Regions from separate parts of the Jeotgalibacillus aurantiacus genome, predicted to be linked through region 2. Evidence: riboswitches for the same ligand, from Rfam matches in the RefSeq annotation. Region 2 holds a riboswitch; each other region holds the start of a gene.
What was found. Region 2 has a riboswitch for S-adenosylmethionine ahead of sfnG (dimethylsulfone monooxygenase SfnG). Riboswitches for the same ligand answer to the same signal wherever they lie in the genome.
Positions count from the first base shown of each region.

Region 1: linked by a shared signal. The riboswitch ahead of H7968_RS14985 (bifunctional homocysteine S-methyltransferase/methylenetetrahydrofolate reductase) and the one ahead of sfnG (dimethylsulfone monooxygenase SfnG) in region 2 are both predicted to bind S-adenosylmethionine.
Region 3: linked by a shared signal. The riboswitch ahead of H7968_RS02735 (2,3-diketo-5-methylthiopentyl-1-phosphate enolase) and the one ahead of sfnG (dimethylsulfone monooxygenase SfnG) in region 2 are both predicted to bind S-adenosylmethionine.

Region 1 is NZ_JACNMS010000005.1:94,679-104,314, forward strand. It holds gene H7968_RS14970 (TrkH family potassium uptake protein) at 1-555, shown strand, start outside; gene H7968_RS14975 (SOS response-associated peptidase) at 625-1,260, opposite strand; gene H7968_RS14980 (DUF4352 domain-containing protein) at 1,431-1,934, shown strand; SAM riboswitch class I at 2,043-2,149, shown strand; gene H7968_RS14985 (bifunctional homocysteine S-methyltransferase/methylenetetrahydrofolate reductase) at 2,254-4,113, shown strand; gene metH (methionine synthase) at 4,091-7,528, shown strand; gene H7968_RS14995 (glycoside hydrolase family 16 protein) at 7,618-8,427, shown strand; gene H7968_RS15000 (aromatic acid exporter family protein) at 8,518-9,540, opposite strand.
Region 2 is NZ_JACNMS010000001.1:771,678-781,791, forward strand. It holds gene H7968_RS03605 (phosphotransferase) at 1-829, opposite strand, end outside; gene H7968_RS03610 (protein kinase family protein) at 961-1,587, shown strand; gene H7968_RS03615 (sulfite exporter TauE/SafE family protein) at 1,606-2,337, opposite strand; gene H7968_RS03620 (hypothetical protein) at 2,447-2,812, opposite strand; gene H7968_RS03625 (EAL domain-containing protein) at 3,004-5,235, shown strand; gene H7968_RS03630 (NADPH-dependent FMN reductase) at 5,275-5,847, opposite strand; gene sfnG (dimethylsulfone monooxygenase SfnG) at 5,844-6,932, opposite strand; SAM riboswitch class I at 7,158-7,259, opposite strand; gene H7968_RS03640 (hypothetical protein) at 7,359-7,571, opposite strand; gene H7968_RS03645 (bacteriorhodopsin) at 7,678-8,427, opposite strand; gene H7968_RS03650 (glycoside hydrolase family 13 protein) at 8,672-10,114, opposite strand, start outside.
Region 3 is NZ_JACNMS010000001.1:579,476-589,589, reverse strand. It holds gene H7968_RS02770 (NAD-dependent epimerase/dehydratase family protein) at 314-1,570, shown strand; gene H7968_RS02765 (glycosyltransferase family 4 protein) at 1,595-2,725, shown strand; gene H7968_RS02760 (GtrA family protein) at 2,747-3,166, shown strand; gene H7968_RS02755 (CAP domain-containing protein) at 3,297-4,442, opposite strand; gene H7968_RS02750 (1,2-dihydroxy-3-keto-5-methylthiopentene dioxygenase) at 4,632-5,174, opposite strand; gene H7968_RS02745 (methylthioribulose 1-phosphate dehydratase) at 5,134-5,799, opposite strand; gene H7968_RS02740 (2-hydroxy-3-keto-5-methylthiopentenyl-1-phosphate phosphatase) at 5,796-6,461, opposite strand; gene H7968_RS02735 (2,3-diketo-5-methylthiopentyl-1-phosphate enolase) at 6,466-7,683, opposite strand; SAM riboswitch class I at 8,089-8,199, opposite strand; SAM riboswitch class I at 8,382-8,505, shown strand; gene H7968_RS02730 (sulfite oxidase-like oxidoreductase) at 8,587-9,249, shown strand; gene mtnK (S-methyl-5-thioribose kinase) at 9,266-10,114, shown strand, end outside.

The DNA.
Region 1 (9,636 bases), on a different contig from region 2:
GATGAGAAAATATGGGCAGCTTATTTTCAGGCGGTCAGTCCGAGAACCGCAGGCTTTAATTCTATTGATATTGCTTCTATGGATGATTCAAGCCTGCTTTTTATCATTATCCTTATGTTTATAGGAGCAGGCAGTGCATCAACTGGTGGCGGGATCAAGCTCACGACATTTATCGTGATTTTGCTCGCTACTGTCGCGTTCTTCAGACGAAATACAGAGATTCATATGTTTGATCGCGAAATTCGTCAGGAAATTATTTTTAAATCGCTTGCTATTGCCATGAGCAGTGTATTATTTATCATTGCAGCGTTGAGTATTATGACGCATACAGAGGATGGTGCCGGTTTCCTGCCGATTGTATTTGAAACGGTTTCTGCCTTTGGAACGGTTGGATTATCAATGGGGCTTACACCTGACTTATCAGATATGGGTAAATATGTAATAATGCTGGTGATGTTTATCGGAAAAGTTGGTCCGTTAACCTTATTCTTTTCAATCGCTAAACCGGATTATCGTAAAATTAAGTATCCGAAAGCAGATGTACTTGCTGGGTAATGGTTTATTTTCAGCAAGTGAATGTCATAACGAAAAAGCTGAAAAACGCAATGTGCGTCTTTCAGCTTTTTATTTTCGTTTAAACCGTTCTCCTGAAATTTTGCTGATTTTCAGCTCTCCTGTAAAAGGACTCAATAAATAGTTTAACTCTTCCACATCTCCATCATGGTTCAGCCATCGGTCGAATTGGTCAGGTGAAAGAATGACAGGCATGCGGTCGTGAATTTGGCTCATTGCGCTATTCGGCTCAGTTGTAATAATGGTGCAGCTTCTGATCAGGTCATTCTGTTCGTTTCGCCATGATTCCCAAAGTCCAGCAAACGTTAATGGATCCCCGCTGACAAGTTTTATTTCATAAGGCTGTTTGTTCCCTTCCTCTGTTTTCTTCCATTCGTAAAAGGAGCTCGCGGGAATTAAGCACCGTTTAGATCGGAAGGCTCTGCGGAAGCTCGGCTTTTCAGAAACGGTTTCTGCCCGGGCGTTAAAGGTTTTGTATCCGATTTTTTCATCTTTAGCAAAAGGCGGAATGAGCCCCCAGCGAAAATAAGCGGGGTATCGCTTCCCTTCAACACTGACAATAGCGGCTACCTGATTGCTGGGTGCAAGGTTAATGTGTGGGTAGACATCAAAGTCATCCCGCATATTGAATTGGTAATATTCCTTTAAATCCTCAAGCGCTTCGGTTAAAGAAAATCGTCCACACAAGTAAATTCCCCTCCTTATTTACTAACACTATCGTAACAAATAATAAAAACATTGCGAAGATAGAGAAGATTTAATCTTATTTCCTTTTACAGGAAAATGGTTGATTTATTTCGCATTGCGAATAATAATGAGGAAGTGTCATTTTTACATATCTAGGAGGGTGTTCAATTATGAAGAAATTTTGGTTAGTATCTGCGCTTGCTGCATCACTTATGCTTGCAGCATGTTCAGAGGAAACAGACGAATCAGCTGGTAACGCTGAATCAGCACAAGAGACAACAGAAGAAACGGAAGCGCCTGAAGAAACGTCAGAGCCGGCTTTATATGTTGTAGAGGATGAGGTTCAGACGGGTGATCTGACGATGACAGCTGTCAGTGCAGGTGTGACAGAGCAAATCGACGAAACAAATCGTGTTTATGAAGTCAGTTTCAGTATTACGAACAATGGTGAGGAAGAAGCTGTGATTACAGGTGATCAGTTCCGTTTAACAGATCTGGCTGATGAGGAAAAATCTGCCTATGGTGATCCGGTTGAATGGACAGTGCCTGCCGGTGAAACAGTTGAAGGATCACTTCAATTTGAGGCATCTGCTACTACAGCCTTTAAGCTGTTCGGTACTTTTGGCGAAGAGGAAATTGAATGGAGACTGCCAGGCATTACTTCACTGGATTAATGCATCAACCATTACAATTTGCTGAACAGTCTGTTTAATCGCGGTTCTGCTGTTGACAGAAGGGGCTTTAGTCTAGTAGAGTTATCATAATTAACTAAATAGTGTGGATTCTTATCAAGAGAGGTGGAGGGACAAGGCCCTGCGAAACCTCAGCAACCATCACACAAGTGAAAAGGTGCTAAATCCATCCCGTATTTTTACGGGGAAGATAAGGAGAGTTGTTCCGTTTTCTAACACAGGTCTTCTTATTCAAGCGATAAGAAGGCCTTTTTGTATAGACAACCTTGATAAGATCCACGAATACGGAAGGGGAAGTAACATGACTTTATTAGACGAAATGAAAAATCGCATCCTGATCGGTGACGGTGCAATGGGAACCCTCCTGTATTCGTATGGAACGGATCAGTGCTATGAGGAATTAAATCTTTCGCAGGCTGAGCATATCCAGAAAATCCATCGTGCTTATATTGAAGCGGGCGCGGACATTATTCAGACGAATACGTACGGCGCAAACTACCACAAGCTTGAGCGATACGGACTTGAGGAACAGGTAAGGGAAATCAATACTGCAGCGGTCAGAAATGCCAAAAAGGCTGCAGGTAAAGATACATTTGTTCTCGGGACTTCAGGAGGGATTCGCAGCTTTCGTCCTCAGTCCATTGAACTGAATGAAATTAAGCGAACCTTCAGAGAACAGCTTTACTGTTTGCTTTTAGAAGGAGTGGACGGGCTGTTATTTGAAACGTATTACGACCTTGAGGAACTGTCAGCCGTGCTTGAAATTGCCCGTAAAGAAACGGATCTTCCGCTTATTACCCAGATCTCGGTTCAGGAGCCTGGCGTCATGCAAAATGGAACGTCAGTGGCGGAAGCACTGCTGCGTCTCGAACAGGCAGGAGCTGATGTAGTCGGATTGAACTGCAGACAGGGGCCTTTTCACATGTTGAAATCACTTGAGCAGGTTCCGCTGCCTGAGCGAGCTTATTTATCATGTTATCCGAATGCAAGCCTGCCATCTTATACAGATGGTGCACTTCAATACAGTAATAATGCTGCCTATTTTAAGGAGATTGCCCCATCTTTCAGGGAGCAGGGGGTACGTTTATTAGGCGGGTGCTGTGGTACGACACCTGAGCATATCCGCTCCTTCAGTGAGGCGTTAAGTGGATTAGAGCCTGTCAGTGAGAAAGTGATTACACAGCCGATTGAACCAATCATCGTGAGAGACCGGGCAAAAGAGCTGCCTGAACCATTAACGGAAATCGTTAACCGGAGAAAGTCCGTGATCGTAGAGCTTGATCCTCCAAAGAAGCTGTCCACAGATTCATTTATGGAAGGAGCGAAAGCACTGAGTGAGGCCGGTGCAGATGCGGTGACACTTGCGGATAATTCACTGGCAAGCCCTCGGGTGTCCAACGAATCACTCGGCTATCTGATCAAGCAGCAGGGTGTCCGGCCACTTGTCCATTTAACGTGCCGTGACCGTAATCTGATTGGCCTTCAATCTCACCTTATGGGACTTCATACACTCGGGTTACATGATATTCTGGCCGTTACGGGTGATCCGACAAAGGTAGGTGATTTTCCGGGGGCCGCTTCTGTCTATGATGTGTCATCATTTGAACTGATTGAAATGATTGCCCAGCTGAATAAGGGAATGTCGATGTCCGGTAAGGATCTCGGTGAAAAAGCATCCTTTACAATCGGTGCCGCCTTTAATCCGAATGTCCGGAGTGTGGAACGTGCTGTACAACGTCTGGAAAAGAAAATTGATGCTGGAGCAGACTACTTTATGAGTCAGCCGGTCTTTTCGGAAGAGAAGCTGATTGAAACATCGGAAGCCGTAAAGGATCTTGGAAAACCTGTGTATATCGGGCTGATGCCTTTAACAAGCAGCAAAAATGCAGACTTCCTGCATAATGAAGTACCTGGGATTAAATTGACGGATCAGGTCAGGGAACGGATGGCTGCTGTATCAGGAGATCGTGAAAAATCGCACCGCGAAGGGATTGCGATGACGAAATCTCTGATTGACACAGCGCTTGATTTATTTAACGGAATTTATTTAATCACGCCGTTTATGCGATATGAAATGACGGCTGAATTAACGAGATATGCCAATGAACAGGCAGCAAAACGCGCCGGGGGGAATCAGTATGTCACGAACAAACTTCACTAAACAGCTTGAAAAACGCATTCTCATTATGGACGGTGCAATGGGAACGATGCTTCAGGAAGCGAATCTGACTGCGGAGGATTTTGGAGGAGAAGCACTGGAAGGGTGTAATGAAAACCTGAACAGAACCCGTCCTGATGTTATTGAAAACATTCACGACGCTTATTTTGAAGCAGGTGCGGATATTGTTGAAACGAATACTTTCGGAAGTATGAGCGTCGTGCTTGAAGAATATGACATCCAGGCTGACGCCTATGAATTGAGCCGTCTTGGTGCTGAATTAGCCCGGAAATCCGCAGATAAATGGTCGACTGAAGAACGTCCCCGTTTTGTAGCAGGTGCAATGGGTCCAACAACAAAAACATTAAGTGTTACCGGTGGAACAACGTTTGAAAACCTTCAGGCGTCGTATGCAGAGCAGGCACGCGGACTGATTGATGGAGGCGCAGATCTTTTACTGATCGAGACAAGTCAGGACCTGTTAAACGTAAAAAGTGCTTACCTCGGTATTCAGCAGGCATTTGAAGAAACCGGAAAAGAATTACCACTGATGATTTCCGGAACCATTGAACCGATGGGGACAACACTTGCCGGACAGACGATTGATTCTTTTTATATCAGTGTTGAGCATATGAACCCGGTATCTGTCGGACTGAATTGTGCGACCGGACCGGAATTTATGCAGGACCATATCCGCTCGTTATCTGAAATCAATCAGTCTTATGTCAGCTGTTATCCAAATGCCGGACTGCCGGATGAGGAGGGTGTATATCATGAAACACCTGAAACGCTTGCACGAAAGCTGAAAGGATTTGCTGAAAAGGGCTGGCTGAATATTGTCGGCGGCTGTTGCGGGACGACACCTGCACATATTAAAGCGATTGCGGACGTCATGAAGGATTATGAACCGCGTAAGCAGAGACCTGAAAAGCATCACACCGTGTCAGGAATCGAGCCGCTTGTCTATGATGATCCATCCATGAGACCACTGATGATCGGAGAACGGACAAATGTCATTGGCTCAAGAAAGTTCAAACGCCTCATTGCGGAAAAGAAAATAGAGGAAGCATCGGAAATCGCCCGTGCCCAGGTGAAAAAAGGCGCACACGTCATCGATATCTGTCTGGCCGACCCGGATCGCGATGAAGAAGAAGATATGGAAGCCTTCATGCAGGAGGTTGTCAAAAAAGTGAAGGTACCTTTAGTCATTGATTCTACAGACGAAAAGGTAATTGAAAAAGCACTTCGGTATTCTCAAGGTAAATCGATAATTAACTCGATTAATTTAGAGGATGGGCTTGAACGTTTTGATGCAGTTGTACCACTTGCGAAAAAATATGGTGCTGCACTTGTTGTCGGAACAATTGATGAAAAAGGAATGGGTGTATCAGCGGAACGCAAGCTTGAAATCGCTAAGCGTTCATACGACATTCTGACAAAGGATTACGGTGTTCACCCGACTGATATCATTTTTGACCCGCTCGTTTTCCCGGTTGGAACAGGGGATGAACAGTATATTGGTTCAGCCAATGCAACAGTGGAAGGAATCCGTCACATAAAAGAGGCCTTCCCGCAGGTGCAAACCGTGCTCGGCATCAGTAACGTATCCTTTGGTCTACCTCCGGTTGGCCGAGAGGTGCTGAATGCCGTGTATCTGTACCACTGTACACTTGCAGGTCTGGATTATGCGATTGTCAATACAGAGAAACTGGAGCGTTTCGCTTCTATTGATCCCGCTGAGGTCAAAATGGCTGAAGAACTGTTATTCAATACGACTGATGAATCACTCGCTGAATTTACCGCCTTTTACCGTGGTAAAAAGAAAGAAACGGCTTCAGGACTTCCGGATATGCCGCTTGCGGAGAGGCTTGCCTATTATGTCGTAGAAGGTACAAAAGAAGGTTTGCTGCCGGATCTGGAGCAGGCGCTCACTGAGTACGATGAGCCGCTATCCATCATTAACGGCCCTTTGATGACAGGCATGAAAGAGGTTGGACGCTTGTTTAATGACAATCAGCTGATTGTAGCTGAGGTGTTACAGAGTGCTGAAGTCATGAAAGCAGCTGTTGCTTATCTTGAACCGCACATGGAAGCGTCTGATGATTCTTCCTCTAAAGGTAAGGTACTCCTCGCTACGGTAAAAGGGGACGTACACGACATCGGTAAAAACCTTGTAGAAATTATTTTAAGTAACAACGGTTTTGAAGTGGTTGACCTTGGCATTAAAGTAACCCCGCCGGAGCTGATCGAAGCCATCCGTCGTGAAAAGCCGGACATTGTCGGTCTGTCAGGTCTGCTCGTTAAATCAGCCCAGCAGATGGTCATTACGGCAGGAGATATGAAGCAGGAAGGCATGGAGATTCCAATTCTGGTTGGCGGAGCGGCACTCTCGCGTAAATTTGTGGATACAAAAATTTCACAAAACTATGACGGTCTTGTTTTATATGCAAAGGATGCGATGAACGGTTTGAGCCTTGCGAACCAGCTTCAGGACGAATTGGAGCGTGCCAAGCTTGTAGAAGAGCGGGAGGCGAAAAAGGGAGCCATTGCATCAGCAGCTCCTGCCCCTAAACGTGAAAGCAATGTCGGTGTACTCGAAAAGCCGGCTGTTGCCCCTGCCCCTGTTTTTGTGCCGAATGATGTGCAGCGTCATGTGATCAGCTCGTACTCTGTTTCACATGTTGAGGCTTATATCAATATGCAAATGCTGATCGGACATCATCTCGGCGTCAAAGGTAAAGTATCACGCCTTTTAGCTGAAGGAGATGAAAAAACCATCAAGGTAAAAGAAACCGTTGATCAGCTGATTCAGGAAGTGAAAAAAGAAGGATTGATTACACCGGCTGCTGTGTATCAGTTCTTTCCTGCCCAGAGTGAGGGTGATGATGTGATTATTTATCATCCAGAAGAGGGACACGAGATTGAACGTTTTACTTTCCCAAGACAGCCTAGAGCGCCATATTTATGTCTTGCTGATTATCTCCGCTCAAAAGAAAGCGGCGAGATGGATTATGTAGGATTTTTTACCGTCACAGCCGGCCGGGGAATCAGGGAGAAGGCTCAGGAGTATAAGGAGCAGGGAAGATTTCTTGAAAGTCATGCGCTTCAGGCGCTGGCTCTTGAAACAGCAGAAGGCTTTGCGGAGCTGCTTCATCAGCAGATGCGCGACCGCTGGGGCTTCCCGGATTCAGTTGATTTCACGATGCAGGAGCGCTTCAGCGCCAAGTATCAGGGACAGCGTTTCTCCTTTGGATACCCTGCCTGTCCGGAGCTTGAGGATCAGGAAAAGCTGTTTAAGCTGATCCAGCCGGAAGAGATTGGTGTCCAGCTGACTGACGGCTTCATGATGGAACCGGAGGCCAGCGTATCAGCCATTGTGTTTGCTCATCCGGATGCACGATATTTTAACGTATTATAAAAATTACGGCTGCTCTCTCAGCGGTTTCATAGACCGGGGAGCAGCTTCTAATACATTCTTTCACTATCAAATTACGGGAGGTTGACTGGATGGATCGTGATTTCCCCCGGAACTCTTTGGAAAAAAAGGGGTTCCGTTTGGTTTTTAATGATGATTTTGATCAGGTGAGTCTTGACCTGTCAAAGTGGCTGCCATTTTATTTGCCTCAATGGAGCAGCCGTGAAAACGCCAAAGCGAATTATCGTATAGAAAATAGTGAACTGAAGTTAATGATTTCAGCTAATCAGCAGCCATGGTGTCCGGAACTGGACGGCAATATTAAAGTGAGTAATCTTCAGACAGGAGTTTATTCAGGTTCACTTGGAAGTAAATTTGGACAGCATCGCTTTTCTGAACATTGCATCGTTAAAGAGGAGCAGACACCTGAGCGGTTATTCACACCACAGTATGGCTATTTTGAGATTCGGGTAAAGGGGCTAGCAACTCCTGAAAATGTCTGTGCTTTCTGGATGATTGGGTTTGAGGATCAACCTGAACGGTCTGCGGAAATCTGTCCATTTGAACTGAAAGGGTGGAATGTTAAAGAAGATACCTGCACATTGGGGTATGGAATACGTGCTTTCAGCGATCCATCGATACAGGACGAATTTTTTGAACGGGAATTTAAATATGATCCTACTAACTATCATATATACGGTTTTGACTGGTCAAAAGATGGCGTATCATTCTTTCTTGATCATCAGCTGATTCATCAATCAAAGCAATCACCGTCCTATCCGATGCAAATGATGCTGAACATATATGAAATACCACGAGAAAATTCTGATGAAACAACTGTAAAACAATACCCGTATGAATTCTCTATTGATTACATACGGGCTTATGAACGGATAAAATGAAGATTTTAATAGACCGCTCACGCAAAGGACGTGAACGGTTTTTTATATGCGGAACCCTTATGTAAGCGGTATGGTGGATTAACATTCATTTTAAAGCTCCCCAGGTTTTACACTCGGAACAGCCACAAATGATTTCCTTTTTCTCAGAAGAGCGTGGATCGATAACAGCTCAAAATAAATATAGCTCTTTGCAGGAAGCTCATCTTCATCCGTTTCACCTTTTAATGCACTTCTAAGCATAGCAAGTGCGGCAGGGTCAACTGGCTCCTGTTCATCAGAACGGATAATACGGTTGTTGAGCTGGCTGATCAATGTTCTGACGGCTTTTTTCTCCTCAATTGACCATTCCGGAATTTCATCAGTTGGAAGTGTCACGAGATTGGAAAGATGGTAGGAAAGCTGTCTTAACAAGTAAATCTTTTTTTGATACATCTGCACTTCATTCATTTCCTCACGTTTATAAGAATGATAGTGCCATTCCTGAAGCTGATAGCGGCAAAATGTCTCAGCACGGTCAAGCTGGCTTCTGAGCTGGTTCGATGCCGATTCCAGATTAAGTGCTGAAGGCTTCTGATCAAGCAGCTCATTCATGCGCTCTGTCAGGATTTTGGTTACATCTGACTGCGCGAGATATAAAAATTCAATGATCTGACTCTTATATTTAGGAGGCATTAATACGAAATTCACCAGTGTGGAGGTTAAAATACCGATCCCCGTAGTGCCAAGCCGTTTGATGAATTCTAGAAGAAAATGATCGTCTGCTCCGGGAATCATGGCAACGGCCGTTAAGGTAGCGACAAGCATACCAGCCTCAAGCTTCAGCTTATAGCAGATCCAAATTGTCAGTACGGCGGAAATGGTGTATGTAATAGCGTGGTCACAGAGTAAAAAAGTGGCAAGCATCGCAATAGATGCCCCGATGGCTGACGCCGGAAAACGGATCAGCCCTTTGCGGATCGAATCTGCGGCAGTCGGTTCAATCGTGACGATCGCTGTGATCACGGCAAAAACGACCGGAAGATTAAATAGCTGACAAATGAGTGCTGTTAAAAAAACCGCGACCCCCGTCTTGACGATTCTTCCGCCAATAAATCTTTGTTTAAGCCACTTCATGCCTCATTCACCCCTTTTTCTGCCACTTAAAGACGTGTCATAGTATAGCATAAAACTTTACATTGTGACCTTCATTTACATGACTTTTATCACGAA
Region 2 (10,114 bases):
AACGCAATAGCACCGTATTCAGAAATGCAGCTTTAAAACGGGCCAATTTGATCGTTTCATCATTAACTTCACCGTATGCATCAAAAAAGAGACTTCTTTTTTCATGAGAAATGCACTGAAATACGATGGATAGATCGGATGCAGGATGACCAATATGTGCATCTCCCCAATCAATGATTCCTGCAAGCTTTCCCTCTCTGGCAATCAGATTTTTCGGGTGCAGGTCCCCGTGAACAAGCACGGTGCCTGCAGGATTCTCCCATTCTTCAAGCTGATCCAGATAACTCAGCAGCTGCTGATAGAGCTTTTCAGGAATAACTGGAGCAGCCTCCTCCGCTATGACATAAAAGTGTTTTCTTCTTAGCGCGGTGGATAAGCGATTCAAATGGTCAGGACCTGCATCTATACACTCAACAGGGAGAGCGTGAAGTTTTTTAAGAAAATGCCCAAGTTTCTCAGCTGCTTCATTCAAACAGTCCGTGTCTTCAAGATCAGTTAACACCTGGCCTTCTATCAGAGAAAAACCGACATATGAATCGTTTTCATCCTGCCCTTTTTGAAAGTAAACGGGTTTCGGATAATCGAATCCGCCCTCAAAGGATACCTTTTCAAGGCTTGTGAGAACTTTGTTTTCTATGTACATGGCCTCGAGCCCAAGCTTTCTTCTCGGAAAACGGAACACCCATTGTTCATTTACCATGTAAACAGTGTGGTCAAAGCCTGTTCCTAAATCTTTAATTTTTACTGGTTTGAGCTCCGGATAAGCCTCTTCTATCTTATCCCGTGCCTCTTTTATGGTGATCGGGTTTGTAGCTTCCCATGGATTCATTGTCTCACTCCTGCAACTCTTTCACGATTTTTACTCATTATATCAAATACATAGCTTTATTGATTTTTGAAATAGTAGTGTATGATGTTAGATAACGATTTGAACCGAATTGTTTAAGAGGAGTGCTTGATATGGAATCATATCGTCATTACGCAGAAAGTATTGTCTTCGCGCATCAATATAAAAAAACAATTGTTGCAGACCATCACCCCGACCTGGAATGCATTGGGATTGGCAGAAGTGCTGCGGCATTTCGGATTAAAGGGAAAGATCTTGTTGTAAAAGTATTTTTCCCCGAGTTCGAATCAATTGCCAAGGAAGAAGCTGAGGTTTATTCACTACTCAGCGATAGTCATTTTTATCCTTCGATCTATGATAGCGGACCAAATTATCTCGTTATTGATTACGTTGAAGGAAAGACGTTTTTCACCTGTCTCACTGACGGCACTTTTATTAAGAAGCGTTATGTTGAAGAGGTGGATGAAGCACTTGAAGTGGCCCGAAATGCAGGATTGACGCCATCTGATGTTCACCTGAGGAATATGATTGTCCTGCCTGATGACCATGTTAAACTAATTGATTTGGCAAGATTTCGTCAGCTGAAAGAGGATGATTCCCAGTGGGATGACTTAAAGGGAGGGTGGCCGCTCTATTCAAGACCCTGGTTTCCTAAAAAGATACCCGCTTTCCTGCTTAACCGGATCGCGTTTATCTATAAAAAATCACCAAGACTGTTCAAGTGGATTTTCCATAGGTAATGTTTCACGTGGAACGCTTCAGAGCTGGTCAAATATAAGTTGTAAAATCAAAAGGAAAGTCACTGATTTAAGAATTGGTGAGATGATAGCAGGCTTTATTTTTCTCGCTACCCTGACACCTAATTGTGCACCCAACCACGAACCGGCCATGAGTGAAATAGTCAGAGACCAGATAATCGATCCTGCGGCAATGTATGTAATCGCTGCTCCAAAGCAACTTGAAAAAGTCGCCAACCTGACAAGCCCCACAGCGTTAATATATGAAAGGTTCAGACTGCTTAATAAATAGAGCATCAGTGTCCCTTGACCCGGACCGAATAAACCGTCATATAGGCCAATTCCATACACACCGGTAACAGACTTAAAACTTGGAATAAGCTTGCGGTCACCTTTAAAGATCGTTTTTCTGAGGAAAGAAGAAATAAATACACAAACTAGTAAAATAATGGCCAGCACATATAACTGCTCAGGAGTTATGACAGCAGCAATGGCTCCTCCCGCAACTCCCCCAAACAAACTGACCGGGATGATCCATACAGATTTTCTGAAGTCCAATTCCTTTTTTCTCAACAAGTATAAAAAAGAGAAATAAGAGCTGATCGTGTTTGAAACTTTATTGGCACCGATTGCAGAATGAATCGGAACACCTAACAATAGCATGACAGGCAGACTGATCAAGCCTCCTCCCCCAGCAAGTGTACCTAGGGTTGTGGCAACAATTCCGGTAATAAAGATCAGAAAAAAATCCATAACAATACCCCCTTTACTCAAGTGTATAGGGGGTATTTTTATAAGTAAATTCGATTAAAATAATGAATCTCAATAATCAATACTTATGTCTATAATCTTTGCTCTTTTATCACAATAATATCCTCATAAAATTATCCCATTCAGCAGGAAACTGATTATAGCCTTTTTTCACAATCGTCTGGTCATCCATCTCAATAGCAATATGCCAGTGTGTATTGTCAACAGGATGATGACGCGCATGCAAATATGTATCTTCCCATTCAAACAAATGCAGATGTTTCAGTTTTTCGATGATGAGATCCTTTGCCTGAGGAGGAATAGTCGAAGCAGGAAGTGTAACAGTACGGTAACAATGCTCACTCATCCTTGAAATTTTAAGCTCATTAAAGTCAATAATCGTTCTGTATGACGTCCCCTTCATTTCAGAAACCCTCACATCAATTTGATTAATCTGATGATAATAAAGCTTCCCCATTTCTCTCACTCCCCTCTTCATCTTTCATTTTACCCCTAAGTGTATCCAAAGAAAATATACCTTTCATATATATCTTTAAGGGTATAAAATAACTACAAATAAGATAAAAGACATACTAAAGAAAGACAGATTAAACCTTTCGGCGTATGATGTAAGAAACACATGATGAACAGGTGTCAGGAGGAACAATCATGCATAACATGAAATCGGACCCTTACTACTTATTTCACTTTTTCTCCAAGCTATATAAAATGGTATTTCTGATGGAAGTGGACGAACTGGGGTACCGATATGTGGAAGTAACAGAAGAAGCAAAAACGCTCTCTTCACTTCCTGATGATTGGAAAAACAAATATATTCAGGATATGTATGAGCCCTGGATTGCCAATCCGCTGATTGGTCAATACGATTTTGCTGTCTCAACAAAAGAACCTGTCTTCTTTTCAGATAAGATGAATAAACCCTCTAATGTATCAGAGTTTGCAGCATCCGTTCTTTTGCCAATTGAAGATCTGCAAGAGCAGGTGCGGTATATTTTGTGCCTGACGAATGACCTGACCGATGACACTGCTTCAAAGCTGTTATCTGCCATTGAAAATATAGATTCCCTTACAGGACTTCCTAACCTCATAAAAGTCAAATCAACACTTACAGAGATGCAGGAACGCGATCCTGCTCTTCAGGTCGCCATCCTTTATTTAAATATAGACAGATTCAAATTTATCAATGAGTTGCTTGGAATTGAAGAAACCAACATGCTTTTTAAAAAGCTTGCCAGAGCAGTTTCGTCTATTTTACCTATGGGCTCAATAATGGGGCGGATTGATGGAGATGAATTCATTATCACCCTTGTTGGTGAATCGGCCAATAAGGCAATGGAGGTTGCCACAGGTGTATTAGATGAAATTTCAACCTTTTCATATTTGGTGAACGGTATTCCAATCTCTGTAACCGGATGTATCGGGATAAGTCACCATGCTGACGAATTACACGCGCTGATTGCAAGTGCATGTACAGCCATGGTCGATGCGAAACGAAAAGGCAGAAATAACATCTCCGTCTATACACCAAATGGACAGCTACAGAACCATGTGGATGAAGTCATGATTGAAACTGAATTAGCCAGAGCTCTCCAAAATAATGAACTGAACGTCTTCTATCAGCCCAAGCTGAATCCGGTAAGTGGCAAGATCAATTTCGAGGCACTGGTGCGTTGGTACAACCCTAAGCTTGGCGTGGTTCCACCATTAAAATTTGTACAACTGGCTGAAAAAAGCTCTCTGATACTTGAACTGACCAAAGCCGTTACGAAAAAAGTGTGTCAGGATTTCGAGATGTATCCTGAGATTTTCAGCAATACAAGAACCGCCATTAATTTATCTGCCGTGATTTTCGAGCCTGAAATGATTGACGAAGCGGTACTCGATATCCTGAAACAGTATTCGATTTCACCGGAAGCAATTGAAATTGAAATCACCGAAAGCATGCTGATGACTGACCCTGCCGGTGGAATGGAGACCATTCACTATTTACAGGAAAGCGGTTTTACCGTAGTGATTGATGATTTTGGCGTAAGCTATTCCTCGTTGAACTACTTAAAAATGTTTGCACTGGATGGCATTAAGATCGACCGGTCCTTTATTAAACAGATCACGGAAACCGAAGGCAAAAAGGATATTGATATCGTTCATTTCATTATTCAGCTTGCTAAAAAACTGAATATGAAAGTGACAGCTGAAGGGGTGGAGACGAAGCAGCAGTTTGATTTACTGACCGGTCTCGGCTGTAATGAAATACAGGGTTATTTTTTAAGTAAACCTGTACCGGCTGAACAGCTTGAAGATATGCTGAATACGGTTCATAAATCAATTAGCCTGAAGCGTACTCCAGATGAGTGGGTTGCCTCTCTTCAGGCAGCCGTAACCATCGATACTGCTGAAAAAGAGCGTCTTCATGCTCTTTACGATCTGAATATTTTAGATACACCATCTGAGGAAACTTTTGAACGGATCACCCGGACAGTCAGGGATGCTTTTCACGTACCCATCACCTTTATTTCTTTTATTGATGATGAGCGGCAATGGTTCAAATCATGCATTGGATTACCCGAGCCTGTCATGGCAGCGAGAGAAGTTCCCAGGGACCAGACAATCTGCGATAAAGTCATTAGAAGCGGTGAACCGTTAATTATTGATGATATGTTCTACAGTGAAGATCCTTCTATTCAGATACTTGCCAAAGAAGCCGGCTTACATTTTTACGCCGGGATCCCGATTAAACAGGACGGACAAGTCATCGGGACCTTCTGTATCGCTGACTTTCATCCGAGAAGGCTGAGCGATGAGCAAATCGCCCGTCTTCATGACTACACCGCCTGGATCGATACAGAATTAAAGCTCAGAATTAAAACAGTAGCGAATTAAAAACAGCAGCCCATATACATGTGTGGGCTGCTGTTTTTTCTATGCTTGTCTTGGAATCACCGGCTGTTCGAGTGCCGTCTGATGATCTTTCAGGCTTTGACTAATCGTTACTACTGAATGAGCCAGCTTGCGGAGTCTGTGATGAATATCCTCATCCGTCAACACGCCGCTCGTAAAATGATCATTGTGGGCGTAAACACCACCCGGAACAATATGCGCTCTAAAATAGCTCGCCAGCGGATTCAACTGATGCTCAATCGCAAGATAATGATGATAAGTTCCTCCTGTTGCAACAAACCCAATGACCTTTCCTTTCAACGCATCATTTGGAATGAGGTCAAATACATTTTTCAGCGCACCTGTGAGTGAACCTCGATAAATAGGTGTGCCAATAATGAATGAATCCGCCTCAATAAATTGCCTGATGAGCCAGGCAGTTTCCCCTTCGTATTTAGATGGGTCACGTCCGTCGCAAAACTGAACCGTTAACTCCGAAAGATTAACGAGTTCAACTTCAACGTCTTCTTTTTCCTTTGCATACTCCGCTGCTTCACGAATAATCGTATACGTTTTAGATCCTGACAAACTGCCTGACAAAGCAAGAATCTTCATACAAACACCCCGCTATCAAAGAGTGCTTTCTCCTTCTGTTTCACGAGCGGAATGACTTCCCGTCCAAAGCGCTCCAGGTCTTCTTCATAATGAAAATGACCTGTTAAAATGAGATCCACGCCTATTTTTTTCAGTTCAATGATACGGTCTGCCACCTGTTCAGCAGTTCCAATCAGACCTGTTTTGAAGCCGTCATTGTATTGTACGAGATCCTCAAAAGTAGAATTTGCCCACATACCATCCTTTTCCTTCGTCGCCTGCCCCGCTTCTTTTACTGCGTTACGAAAGCCTTCAACAGCTTCAGTATCTGCATTGGATACAATATCACGAAGCAATTGCACTGCCTCCTCCTCAGTATCTCTCACGATCGCAAAACCATTGACAGCAAATTTGACAGTCCTGCCTTCTTTTTCAGCAAGTGCTCTTACTTCTTCGATTTGTTTTTGAAAACCTTCAAGTGTATTCCCATTCATAAAATAATAATCTGATACCCGTGCAGCCATTTGCTTGGCAGCTGCCGAATTTCCTCCCTGAAAAATAGGCAGGTTTCCACCCTGTTCAGGCTTTGGTTTAAGCGGTGCATCATTAATACGGTAAAAGTCGCCTTTAAAGGTTGTCGTTTCCTCTGTCCACAACGAACGTAGTACGCGGGCAAATTCCTCTGAACGACGATATCGCTCATCATGATCCAGCCAGTGCTCCCCATAACCGATAAATTCCTGTTTAAACCACCCACTCACAATATTCACAGCAGCACGGCCGTTACTAATGTGATCCAGCGTGGCTAGCATTTTAGCATAGACAGCAGGATGCCATAGACCCGGGTGAACTGCAGAAATCAGCTTTAATTTCTTCGTGACTGATGCAAGCGCAGAACCAAGCGTAATGGCCTCCAGTTGATATTCGGCACCATAGCTTGCGAAAAAACGGGTCTGTAACAGAGCATAATCATATCCCGATTCTTCTGCAATTTGTGCATAACGTTTGTTGGCTTCAAAGCTCCAATCCGTTCTTTGAGGCAGTTTTGATACGACTAATCCCCCACTGACATTGGGTACCCAATAGGCAAATTGTAGTGTTGTCATTCAAATCGTCTCCTTTACTTATGTTGTAAATAGACGAACATCCTATGTGAGTGATAATCTAAAATAGATGACCAGGGATGTCCGTTCCGAATGCAAGCGGACTCTTTCATCAAGAGGAGAGGTGTGGCAGCACCTCTTTTTGTTTTGTCAAAAATTCATCAGTTAAAATAAAAACCCCCTCTATCTGCAGATGATAGAAGGGGCGGCACAGTAAAGATCCTCACCTTCTCATCTTCGGAATATCTTCCTCTGAATTTGGCACCGTGCAGCAGGCTGCTGGTTGCCGAGGCTTCGCAGGGTCAGTCCCTCCACCTCTCTTGATAAGAAGTCTTGCTATAAAATTATAATCCCTATCATAAAGATAGGATTTAACGAAGTCAACTGTTTTTTGAAAATTGAATTATTATCGGATCGTTCATCGAAGCTTTAAGGAATCATTTCTCCGAAAACCGCTATAAATCCCAGAGCTAAAACAGCATATATTCCTGTTCCAACGCAGCCTGTGATCACTGTGTATAAAATAAAGGCCTCACGTGTGATCCTCTCACTTCGGTATGCTGTTCTGTAAAGGCGAAACAAGTTGAACATGGTTACGAACACAATCACCGCTGCTCCAAGACTGACTATCATAACTTCCATTCCCGGCACCCCCATCCAAACGCGCACTTCGTTTTTCTACTGCTCATGATCAGGAAAAGTTTCACAAATAAAAAAAGAGCACCCATCAGGATGCTCCTCCACACATTTATGAAAGCTGAGATTTCTTTACAGCAGACATGGTTTTTACTGCAAAGAATGCCACGAGTCCAAATCCAACCTTGTTGATCAAGTCCGCAAAGTTATAAATTAATTCACGCACCAGCTGAACCTCCACCCCTGATGCAAACAGTGTGACAGCATAGCCGATTGGATAAATTGCCCAGCCAATCAGGATGAACAGACGCATCTGCAGCAGCGCTTTTCGAATAGGCGCCGGCTTGTCCATCGCAGCCTTCGTCACATTTGTGAACAGCAGATAAATAATATACAGCCAGGCAATACAGCCGATGACATAACTCCAGAGTCCAAGCTGAGTAAAGCCTCCTGCTATATTGATAGAGGATTCACCGATATAACCAGCAATAATCATAATGATGTCAGCAATAATTAATGATGCAAGGAGTGTGCGGCTTGCCTTCCCTTTAAGCCCGAGTAAAAGCGGAAATTTCACAAGGAGTAACGGTGTTGTTACAAGCCAGTCAATATAACGGATTTCTGTTGGAAAACCATCGATCTCTGATAACAAACCTGACGTGCCGACCGCATCCTTCATGTAGTAGTAGTGAATGGCAGCTACAAATGTGACCAGCGCTGCCACGGTTGCGGTTGACCGGTATTCAGGTGCCAAACTATTACGCTCCACAAGAAAATATAACGTCCCAGCTGCCATTCCAACGAACCCAACCCAGAACATGTACTGTGTCGCCAAAACCAATAGATTGACTTCGGTTTCCATCTTCCTTGCTCCTCCTTTAAAATATAGGTGTGATTACACTTATATTTTACACCCGACAAAAGTTTTATTATTTATCAGAATACTCTGATTATACAGGTTGAATGTGTTGCTATGAAACGATTTTGACGAACTTGTGTCAACATCATAAACAGCCTGTCTCATCCTATAAAACAGGCTGTTTTATCATGACTATTGACTCATAAAAATCTGATCACAAATTGCTTAACTACTCGTTTTATAAAACTTAGACCACTCGGTTTTCTTTTATTTCATATACTCTCGCTTCATGAGGCTGAAGCCTGATCTGCTCCGGCATATGACCACGCTCATCATTAGATACCTGATAATTGCCGATGATCAGACGGGCAGATTTTTTGGCATAACGCTCCGGAATGTCCACACCCAGCTGATCGTCAGAATGATTCAGTATCACAAGCCAGGTGACACCTTCATAGCTGCGTGTATACAAATATAAAGGGTCTTTTCCATAAGACAAGTCGGTATAATCACCATATGTCATCACAGGGTGCTCTTTTCTGAGTTCAATCAGATTCTGATACGTATAAAAAACGGAACTCGGGTCTTCAAGTGCTTTCTCTACATTGATTTCTCTATAATTCGGATTGATCTTAATCCATGGTTTTCCCGAAGTAAAGCCGGCGTTATCGTTGGCATTCCATTGCATCGGCGTTCGTGAATTATCACGGCTCAGCAGCAGCAGGCTCTCAAACACTTCCTCCGGATCACGGCCTTTTTCGACCTCTTCCTTATACTTATTTTTCATCGCAATATCATTGTAGTCGTCAATCGAGTCAAAACGCACACCCGTCATACCGATTTCTTCCCCCTGATAAATGTAGGGCATGCCAGGCAGCGTATGCAGCATAATACCAAGCAGCTTCGCCGACTCAACGCGATACTGACCATCGTTCCCATAGCGGGTAACCTGTCTCGTGTGATCATGATTATTTAAAAACTGTGAATTCCAGCCTTTTTCAAACGTCCCCTTATACCAGCTTTCCTGAATTTCTTTATAACGTTTCAGATCCATCACAGGCATTTCATCCGCCACCTGAAAATGAAACAGCGTATTCAGTTCATTGCGGTCTTCATGAACGTATAAAAGCCCTGTCTCAGGAGTCACAAACGGAATCTCTCCGACCGTCATCACATCATAATGAGACAGTACTTCGCGGTTCATCTCCTGAAGATAATCGTGAATACCCGGGTTATCCGCCAAATAGCTGATATGCGATGGGTCATCAGCATCCGGGAAGCCGTCCTGCTTCGCAAGCAGGTTAATGACATCCATACGGAAGCCGTCGATACCAAGATCGAGCCATGAGCGCATCATGCGGAAAATCTCTTTGCGCAGTTCATCGTTTTTCCAGTTCAAATCAGGCTGCTCTTTAGCGAAGGAATGAAAATAATAATCCTCTGTCGCTTCATTATACGTCCATGAAGATGGTTCAAAATAAGAGCGCCAGTTATTCGGCGGTCCGTCTCCTTTACCCTCACGCCAGATATACCAGTCGCGCTTCGCATTGTCCTTTGACGATTCCGATTCAAGAAACCACGGATGCTGATCGGACGTATGATTCACCACGAGATCCATGATCACCTTCATCCCCCGGTCATGAATCGCAGAAAGCAACTCCTTAAACGTCTCCAGATCCCCCGCCTTTTC
Region 3 (10,114 bases), 190 kb from region 2:
TCTGGAAGAACTTAATAAAATGCTGAAAAGACTGAATCAATTCGTGTTGTGAAGGAATGACAAGTAAACCACGGACAGCTCCATATAATCATCCGAATTTCTCTGACTCAATCCAATCTTTACATCTCCTCAACAAAAAAACTCCGTCTATCTGTTATCATAATAAAACACCGTGGTCTGACCATTTTAAAAGTTTCCTCAAAACAGATATAATCATAATAAAATCAGGGTAAAGATGAAGAAAGATCATCAAGTTAGCAATGCTCCAGCACATTTATTAATAGTGAAAACGACATAGTAAAGGGTGAAGACATTGACTGCAGAAATTCGTTCTATTAATCAGCATAAAAAGGTAATCGTTCTCGGGGGAGACGGCTTTTGCGGCTGGCCGACGAGCCTTCATTTATCCAAACAGGGATATGAAGTGATCATCATTGATAACCTGTCACGACGTAATATTGACAATGAACTTGAAGTGGAATCCCTGACGCCGATTCAGCCATTAGGTGTAAGAATTCAGGCCTGGGAAGAAGTTTCGGGGCAAAAAATGAAGCATATTAATATCAATCTTGCAGAAGACTATGACCGTTTCCTTCAGATGCTCCTTGAAGAGAAACCGGATGCCATCGTTCATTTTGCCGAGCAGCGATCCGCTCCTTATTCAATGAAATCTCCGCGCCATAAACGTTATACAGTGAATAACAATATGAATGCAACACACAATGTCCTTTGTGCCATTGTGGAAAGCGGGATGGATATCCATCTTGTGCATTTGGGAACAATGGGTGTATACGGTTATGGAACAGCAGGCGTCAAAATTCCGGAAGGGTATCTCGATGTGGAAGTTAAAACGGAGTCAGGTGAACGGGTGGAGCAGCAAATTCTTTATCCAACGAACCCGGGTTCTGTGTATCACATGACAAAGTCACAGGATCAGCTGCTCTTTCAATACTATAATAAAAACGATCAGCTTCGGATTACGGATCTTCACCAGGGGATTGTCTGGGGTACGAACACACATGAGACGAATCTGGACGAGCGGCTGATCAATCGTTTTGATTATGACGGTGATTACGGTACCGTTTTAAACCGCTTTTTAATGCAGGCGGCCCTTGGACATCCGATTACGGTTCACGGAACGGGCGGTCAGACTCGAGCCTTTATTCATATTCAGGATACCGTGAGATGTGTGCAGCTGGCGATTGAAAACCCGCCTGCAGCAGGTGATCTTGTGATGATTTTTAATCAGATGACAGAAACTCACCGCGTCCGTGATCTGGCTGAAATGGTGGCAGAGATGACAGGCGGGGAAATTGCATATGTCCCTAATCCGCGCAAAGAAGCAGCCGAGAATGAGCTGCACGTAAAAAACGAACTGTTTTTATCAAAAGGATTAAATCCAATCACATTAAATAAAGGGCTGCTTGAGGAAGTAACGGAGGTCGCCAGAAAATATGCTCACCGGGCTGATCACTCGAAAATTCCGGCAAGAAGCACATGGACGAAACAGCAGCAGCCAGGTGTTCCTGAAAACAAACAACCACTTACTGAACAGGCAGTACAGAGCTGAAGTCAAGGAGGGAGGAATCATTTTATGAAAATAGCTATCATAACAGAAACCTTCCTTCCATCAACAGACGGCGTTGTCACAAGACTATGCGCATCCATCCGGTGGCTGAAAAAGCAGGGGCATGAAATCCTTGTGATCGCACCGGATCTTGGTGTGTCTGATTTTGAGGGAGTCAAAGTAGCGGGGGTACCCGCTTATACTTTTTTTCTGTATAAGGATAAAAAGCTGTCCTTTTTCTCAAAAAAGGTAAAGGCTTATTTAAAAGATTTTCAGCCTGATCTTGTGCATGCTGTAAATCCTGCTTTTTTGGGTGCCACAGGCATTTATTATACGAAAAAACTGAAACTGCCGCTGATGGCCTCTTACCATACCCACGTTCCAAAATATGCGGATTACTACCACTTTTCCTTTTTGAAACCCGCGATGTGGAAGTACTTTAAAAAACTCCATGATCAGGCGAGCCTCAACTTATGTACATCGAAAGCGGTGCTGAAAGAGCTGGAGGAGAAGAACTTTCATAACCTGCATCACTGGAAACGCGGAGTGGATACGAAGCAGTTCCATCCTTCCTATTTCTCACAGGATATGCGGAATCGTCTAAGTAACGGACAACCTGAAAAAACGCTGCTATTATTCGTAGGCAGACTGGCGCCGGAAAAAGAAGTGGAGAAAATTAAATCTGTTTTGGAGAAATCCAACGATTATTGCCTTGCAATTGTAGGAGACGGTCCACATCGCAGCTTTCTTGAAAAGCATTTTAAAGGGACCAATACGATTTTTACCGGCTTTCTGCATGGAGATGATTTGGCAAGTGCTTATGCATCTTCTGATTTATTCGTATTCCCTTCTACAACTGAAACGCTGGGGCTTGTGTTAATGGAAGCCATGGCTGCCGGTCTCCCGGTAATTTCTGCAGATAGCGGACCTACAGGGGAACAGATTGAGGACGGCGTGAATGGGCTCCTGTATCATGCAACACATCCGGACGGCTTGTTTAACACGGTTGAAAAACTGAAAAATAAGGAAGACCGTGTTAAAATGGGCGTGCGTGCCCATGAAGGCATCCAGTCTGTCGGATGGGATGATCAGTCCAGTCAACTGTACGACTATTACATGCAAACACTGGAACTGCATCATAATAAGGCAGCAAAATGACTTAAATAGATGGTGTGATTAATGAAGAACAACCAGGGATTGACCCAATTTTATAAATACGCTCTGATTGGACTCAGCTGTGCATTAATTGATATTGGCGTATTAAACGCTTTGCTGTTTGCCTTCCCGACGCAGGATGCGGGGTGGCTGACCACGTTTAATACAGTGGCTTATACAGCGGCGATTTTGAACAGTTATGTATGGAATTCGCGCTATACGTTTAATGTGCAAAAAAATAAGAAGCAGTTCGTGGGGTTTATTCTGCAGGCAACAGCCAGTCTTTTTATAGCAAATGGCGTTTTTATCGGAGGCATATGGATCATGGATGCACTCGCGATTTTGCCGGACTGGGCGGAAACGAACACAGCAAAAGGGCTTTCGATGCTGTTGTCTTCTTTGTCGAGCTTTTTCTTTATGAAGTGGTTTGTGTTCAGACGATAAAAAGCGGAGCAATTTGCTCCGCTTTTTGCATGGTTTTTATATGGGGATTATAAGAAAAACCGTGCCAGGCTATGCTCCTCTCACGACCGAAGAATGAGCCCGGGGTCTTCTTGTGATTAGATTGTTTCATTTAGAATGTATCGAAAAACAGCTCTGTGAAAAATGGCTGGCTGTCTTCGTTGAAGTCAACTCCGATGCCAAGGTAGGCGTAATCGGATTTCAGGATATTCTCACGGTGTCCAAGGGAATTCATCAGACCTTCGTGGGCAAAAACGCTGCTGTACTGCCCGTAAGCAAGGTTTTCACCAGCTATGGCATAGTCGATTCCATCCTCATCCATCCGGTCAAATGGTGACTGGCCTTCCAGGTTATCATGGGAAAAGAAATTATTTTCCGCCATGTCTGTACTGTGCTTTTTAGCGGTACCGCTGATGGCTTCGTCCCACTCCAGCACAGACTGGCCATGTACGACGCGTGCCGCATTGGTCAGATCAAACAGCTGATATTTAAAGCCCTCTTCAAGCTCAGCTGAAGGTTCAGCATATAGCGTTTCTCGCTGATCCTCGAGACGGTCGTTAATGATTTGGATAGCTGTTACAGTCTGTTCTTCGTGTAAATCATAAAATACGGTGATATACGCCCCATTGAAAGCGAACATATCATATTCTCCGTCCGTTTGAAGCTGATAGCGGACCATTCCTTTTTGTAAATAAGTCAGTGGTTCGCCAAGCTCGGCACGAACCTCTTCACGGGTGCTTCCCATTTGTAAAGGGAGGGAAGAGGAAATCAGGTCCTGATTCGTGAACAAGCCATTCACTTCTCCATTTTCATTATAGGAAGCCATAAAGAAGTTTTGATAATTTTCGTGATACGTGTGCCACTCCACACCAAATTCATTCATTGACATCCGGTCAGCCTGTCCTGCTTTCTCCACTACTGAACTCTCGGAATCACCAAGCTGAACATTATGCACGGAAAAAATTTCGTTCGTCGGCACCTCTAAATCCGGTTTTGCAATCGCAGCCGTTTCATTTTCAGTCGATATTTCAGGTGCATTTTGTACGACCTCATTGATATCGATAATAAAAGAAGTAACAGATTCAAGCATTGAATTCCATGAATCCTCTATAGCGCTGCCGTTCACAGCAGACACAACACTGCCTGAAATCCGGTCCATAAACGACAGATTCACCGACTCAGGTACAGCTTCTTCCCAGAACGGCTTTGTGAGAAATAGGCCAAGGACGATGACAATCAACAGCAGTAATTTTCTCAAGGCACTTCCCCCTAACTCTCATTATTTTAACGTATGACAAGGGGATCGAGAAAGGAAAACGGTGATCAAAAGGTGTCCGTTCATTTAAGCGATATGACTTATAATACCCATAAACCATCTCCGCACAAACCCGCGACACCATATTGCCCATCAAAAAACCGCACCCGGGAAGGATGCGGTGATCTGTTCTTATTTCGCTTCTTCAAACTCAGGATCGTGAAACGGGTGGGCTACCCAGCCTTCTTTTTCAATAAAGAGACGAACAGCCACAACCTCGCGCTCATCTGTCAAAGTAAAGAAGTGTGGCGTGTTAACCGGAACTGAAATCACATCTCCCGGCGTCAGGTTCACATCAAAGTAACCTTTTTCCTCGCTCTTAATAATGAAGATTCCGGATCCGGCAGTGATGGCACGCACTTCATCTTCTGTATGTGTATGAACCTGTTCAAACTTCTTAAGCAGATCATCAAGGCCCGGTGTCTGTTCATTTAGTGCAATGACATCCCAGTTATGATAGCCGCGACGCTCAGCAAGAGATCGGATTTCTTCATCAAATACTGATAGAACGGTTTCTTTATCTTCGTCATTTAATCCTGTTTCGTTTTGCAGTGCAGAAGGGAGCTTTGATGGATCCCATTTCTCGTAAAGCACACCTTGCTCTGCTAAAAATGCTTGTACCTGCTCTTCACCTTTAATAACTTCCTGAGTATCTCTGATTGTGATTGTTGCCATGTGATATTCCTCCTTGAGTGTGTAGTCGTAAGGCTAAATGTGTCTCAAATAGAAATTCGAACGCTTCAAGATGTTTTTTGGCTTCAAAGGCATTACGCCCCCAGGCTGTGATGCCATGGTTTCGGATCAGAATGCCATAGATGCCTTCCTCGATCCTGCCGGCAAGCTGCTCAGCCAGATCAGGGATGTGGGCCGGATTTTCAATGATCGGAATGCGAAGTATTGCGTCTTCATCCCAAAGGTTAAATGCTTTGATCAGCTCCTGCCCCTGAAAGGTGATCTCTCCCTGTTTGGCATAAAGTTCTGAGATTACATTGTTACTGACGGTATGAACGTGAAGCGAGCATCCGGCATCTGTCAGCTCATATACTTTCTGGTGCAGCAGTGTTTCAGCGGAAGGCTTTAAATGAGTATCATGAACCGGACGGCTATTTGCATCTACTAACAGAAAATCTTCGTCAGTCCTTTTGTATTTATCTTTTCCGCTTGCTGTCACAAGAAACTGAAGAGGGGAATCTGAGACTTTAATAGACAGATTACCGCTCGTTCCGGGGAACCAGCCGCGCGCGCCAAGCGTGTCCTTTACATCCGCCAGTTCATTCCAGCGTGTCGTCACATCACTCATCGCTGCACCACCTCCTGTTGCTGTTCGAGATACTGAATGATCTCATTAAAATCTTCAAATCTTTGATAAGGAAGGTTTAATTCCCGGCATTTTTCTTCCAGATATTCACCGCAGACAAAAACGAGATCCGCCAATTTAGCGGCTTCAAGGTCCGTGACAGAATCGCCAATCACGATTTTCTGTACATCATCCCCGGCGAGCCTTCGAATGATACTCGGTTTACAGCAGCCACAATCGTTAGAGCACTGGCTGTCACATGTGTGAGGCCAGGTAATCCGGATCGTGTCGTCTGAAAAGTCACTGTCGTTACAATACAGCTGGTCATCAAGCTGAAACGGTGCAAGCATCGGTTTCACAAAGAAATCAATGCCGCCGCTGACAATGTTTAAAGGGACATTTTCCTTTCTTGTATAGGCGACAAATTCCCCGAAGCCATCGCGAATTTCAGCTGTTTCGACAACGTATTGGATAATGTCTTCTTTCAGTGATGAGGGAAGCATGGCAAACATATTTCCCACTCCTTCCCGGATCGTTATTTCCCGGGAAAGAATCTGGTCTTTAATCGGCTCCCAGCCAGGAGGATTAAAGTGACGCATGATGGAAATAATGTTGTCTGATTTTGTAATCGTCCCATCAAAGTCGCAAAAAATCATTTTGGACATGCCTTTACCCCCAAAGTGCCAGTGCTTTTTCAAGCTCCGGAGATTTAGAGGCAGCTGTTTGAAGGCTGCCACCTGCAACGACTTCATCAATCGCATCACGGAAGGCTTTCGCTCCGGCAGCTGCTCCGTCCGGATGACCGTGAATACCGCCGCCTGCATTGATAATCGAATCTGTGCCAAAGTCCTCGATCAGCTGAGGAACAAGTCCGGGGTGAATGCCGGCAGATGGAACAGGGAATGCCCGTTTCAGTCTGCTGTCAGAGCGAAGTGCATCTCTGATCGCCAGTGTTTCACTTTTTTCCATAGCCACACTGCCGTATGGAGAAGGGAACAGGACAAAATCAGCTCCGGCAAGTCTCAACAGCTTACCTAACAGTACCTGGTTTGAAATACCGTAAAGGGGTGAAGCCGTCAATGCACCGGACACAGCAGGGTGCGCCATGATCGGCACATGAATGTCCGGGTCTTCAGCGAGACTTTGCAGGGTATCAAGACCGTAAGCAAAAACGTTAAATAGTAACGCATTCGCTCCCAGTTCAACCGCACGCTTCGCTTTGTCTTTTAAATCAAACGTTCTTCCGGAAAGATTGACTGCATACAGTGTACGGTGTCCGGAACGCTCATATTCTTGGTTTAGTACCTGCACGCCAAGTTCCACCCGTTTTTCAAATGGTGTAAGTGGATTGTCAAACAGAATTTCATCATCCTTCACAAGATCCACACCACCGGCAGCCTGCGCGCGAAGCTGTTCAGTAAAAAGATCAGTGCCGCGTCCGATCATACCTTTGAAAATGCTCATCAGGAGCGGACGGTCGTGAACATTTAATGTTTGTCTGATGGTCTCAATGCCAAACTGTGGTCCAGGGAACTGTTTTTCAAGCTCTGTGTCCAGCTCAATATCAATCAGCTTCACTTCCCCGTCCAGGGACAGCTTTCCGAAAATCGTTGTTAAAATCGCCGGAATATCAGAGCTGAAATTTGCAGCCGGATACGCAATTTTGATCAGGCCTGCTTTTCGTTGTCCTAAATGAGAAGCTGATTCCAGTGCGGGAACCTCCTGAACAGAAAGCACCTCACCCTTATGTTTCTTTAACTGCTCCTGATCCACAGCCGGAAGGTCGGTCCATGATCCAACCGTCAAGCCGAGGGCAATCGACTCTGCCTTTTTCTCTAAGTTGCCTTTCGCATCGTGTACAAGGTATGTAGCCGTAATCTGAGACATGATAAGCATCCTTTCAGTGATAAAATCAGTATTTTGAGAGCGGTGGGGACTGAACAATACAATGATAAGTTGGAACGATACAAATATGATTCGGATCAGTACAAAAAGGGTGAGGAACAGTACAAAAATGAAGGTGTGAAGTCGTATCAGTACAAAAAAATCTTCATTCGATTGAATTAAGCAGTGAAACAGTACAATAAAAAGCTGATTCGATACAATAACTCACTCAAACAGTACAAATCCCTTCGGCACTGTTCACCCACCTGACTAAGCAAGATCCAGCTGACTTCGTTCACCCACCTGTTTAAGACAAATCCATATACGCGTTCATTCACCCATCACAATATGAATAAACAAAAAGTCCGCTCCAAAAGAGGAAGCGGACATTTACAGTAAACGTTCTTCCTCTTATCCTTCAGCCATTGCTGTGAGAATTAGCACCTTGAATCAGCGGTTAAGCTGAAACAGGTTGCCGGGTTTCATCGGGCTCGTCCCTCCACCTGCTCTTTATAAGAGTTCATACGTATTCAGTTGGAATTAAATTCATGTTTCGAATTATCGCAAAAAAAATTGTGCAGGTCAATAACTTTTCAGAAAAAATTTTTTATTTAAAAAATGCGTTGACAAAATGGAATCCTATTCCGTAAACTTGCAATTATGAATTTCAAATGAACCAGAAAACACCAACTGAATACCTTCTCTTATCGAGAGTTGGCTGAGGGAATTGGCCCTGTGAAGCCCGGCAACCGGCCCTGTTTACCATTTTGGTAACAGGGACACGGTGCTACATCCAACAGACATTTTTTGTCTGAGAGATAAGAGGTCGAATCCGATTTATTCTGCCTCTTTCTATCATGGAAAGAGGCTTTTTTATTGTTAATCCACCAGGAAAGGAGCAGCCGGATGGGAAAAGCAGAGCGTTTAAAAAAAGCAAAGCCGCCCGTACAAAAAGACACATATGGAGGCCGCCTGCCACCGGGGCAGACCCTGACGGAAAAGTTTCCGATTCTTCATGAGGGTGAGGTGCCGGAATACGATCTCAAGCTTTGGGATTTCCGCCTTTTTGGAAATGGTATAAAAGAGAAACGCTTTACATATGACGAATTATTAAACCTTCCTCAGACGACGATTGTCAAAGATATTCACTGTGTAACGAGGTGGTCGAAGTTTGATAATGCGTTTACGGGTGTGACGATTCGCGAGCTGTTGAAAGACGTTGAGATTCCAGAAAACGTACGCCACGTGATGATTTACGGCGACTATGATTATGAGACGAATTTGCCGATTGAGGATTTACTGAAGGAGGACATTCTCCTTGCACACTCTTATGACGGTAAGCCTTTAACGCCAAAGCACGGTTATCCTTTCCGTCTGATCGTTCCACATTTGTATTTCTGGAAGAGTGTGAAGTGGATCAGAGGCATTGAGTTTCTGACAGAGGATCGCCCCGGCTTTTGGGAGCGTAATGGTTTTCATAATTATGGAGATGTATTTGAAGAAGAGCGTTTTTCCGGAGAGGATTTAGATATTCCGGAGGATGAATGGCATAAAAAAGAATTTGATTAAAGGAGAGAATCGCATCATGACAGTACTGCAGGAAAAAACGTATCAGCCATTTACAGAGGAATCAGTCCTCGTTTACTTAGAGCAAAAAGGATTCATTAAAGATCGCAAGGAAGCTGACTGCAAAGAGGTCGGTGATGGAAATTTAAATTATGTGTTTATCGTTCGTGACAACACGACAGATCGATCCATTGTGGTGAAGCAGGCATTGCCATATGCAAAAGTGGTAGGGGAAAGCTGGCCGCTGTCACTGGACCGTGCGCGGATTGAGCGGCAGGCACTGCAGGAGGCGGCAAAGCATGTCCCTCATCTTGTGCCTGAAGTGTACGACTATGATGACACGTTTGCGATTACGGTCATGGAGGATCTGTCTGATTATGTGATTTTGCGGAAAGGCCTGATTGAAGGGAACCGTTATGTGAATCTTGCGGAGCACATTGGACGGTATCTTGCAGAGACGCTTTTCCATTCTTCGGACGAGGCACTTGGGCCGGTTGAGAAGAAGAAGCTGGCGCGTCAATTTGTGAATCCTGATCTGTGTGATATTACAGAAAAGCTCGTATTCACGGATCCTTACTTCAACGCTGAATCCAATTCATACGCTGAAACTCTTGAGGAGACGGTAAATGAGCTTTGGCAGGACGATGCTCTGCTTTTTGAAGTCGCAAAATTGAAAAAACAATTCCTGACGGAGGGTGAGGCACTGCTGCATGGTGATCTCCATACGGGCAGTGTATTTGTCACAAGTGGCGAAACGAAAGTCATTGATCCGGAATTCGCTTTTTTTGGACCTGCCGGGTTTGATGCCGGCGCATTTTTGGCCAATCTTACGCTGAACTTTATTGCCCAGCAGGAGCGTTCTTCAGAG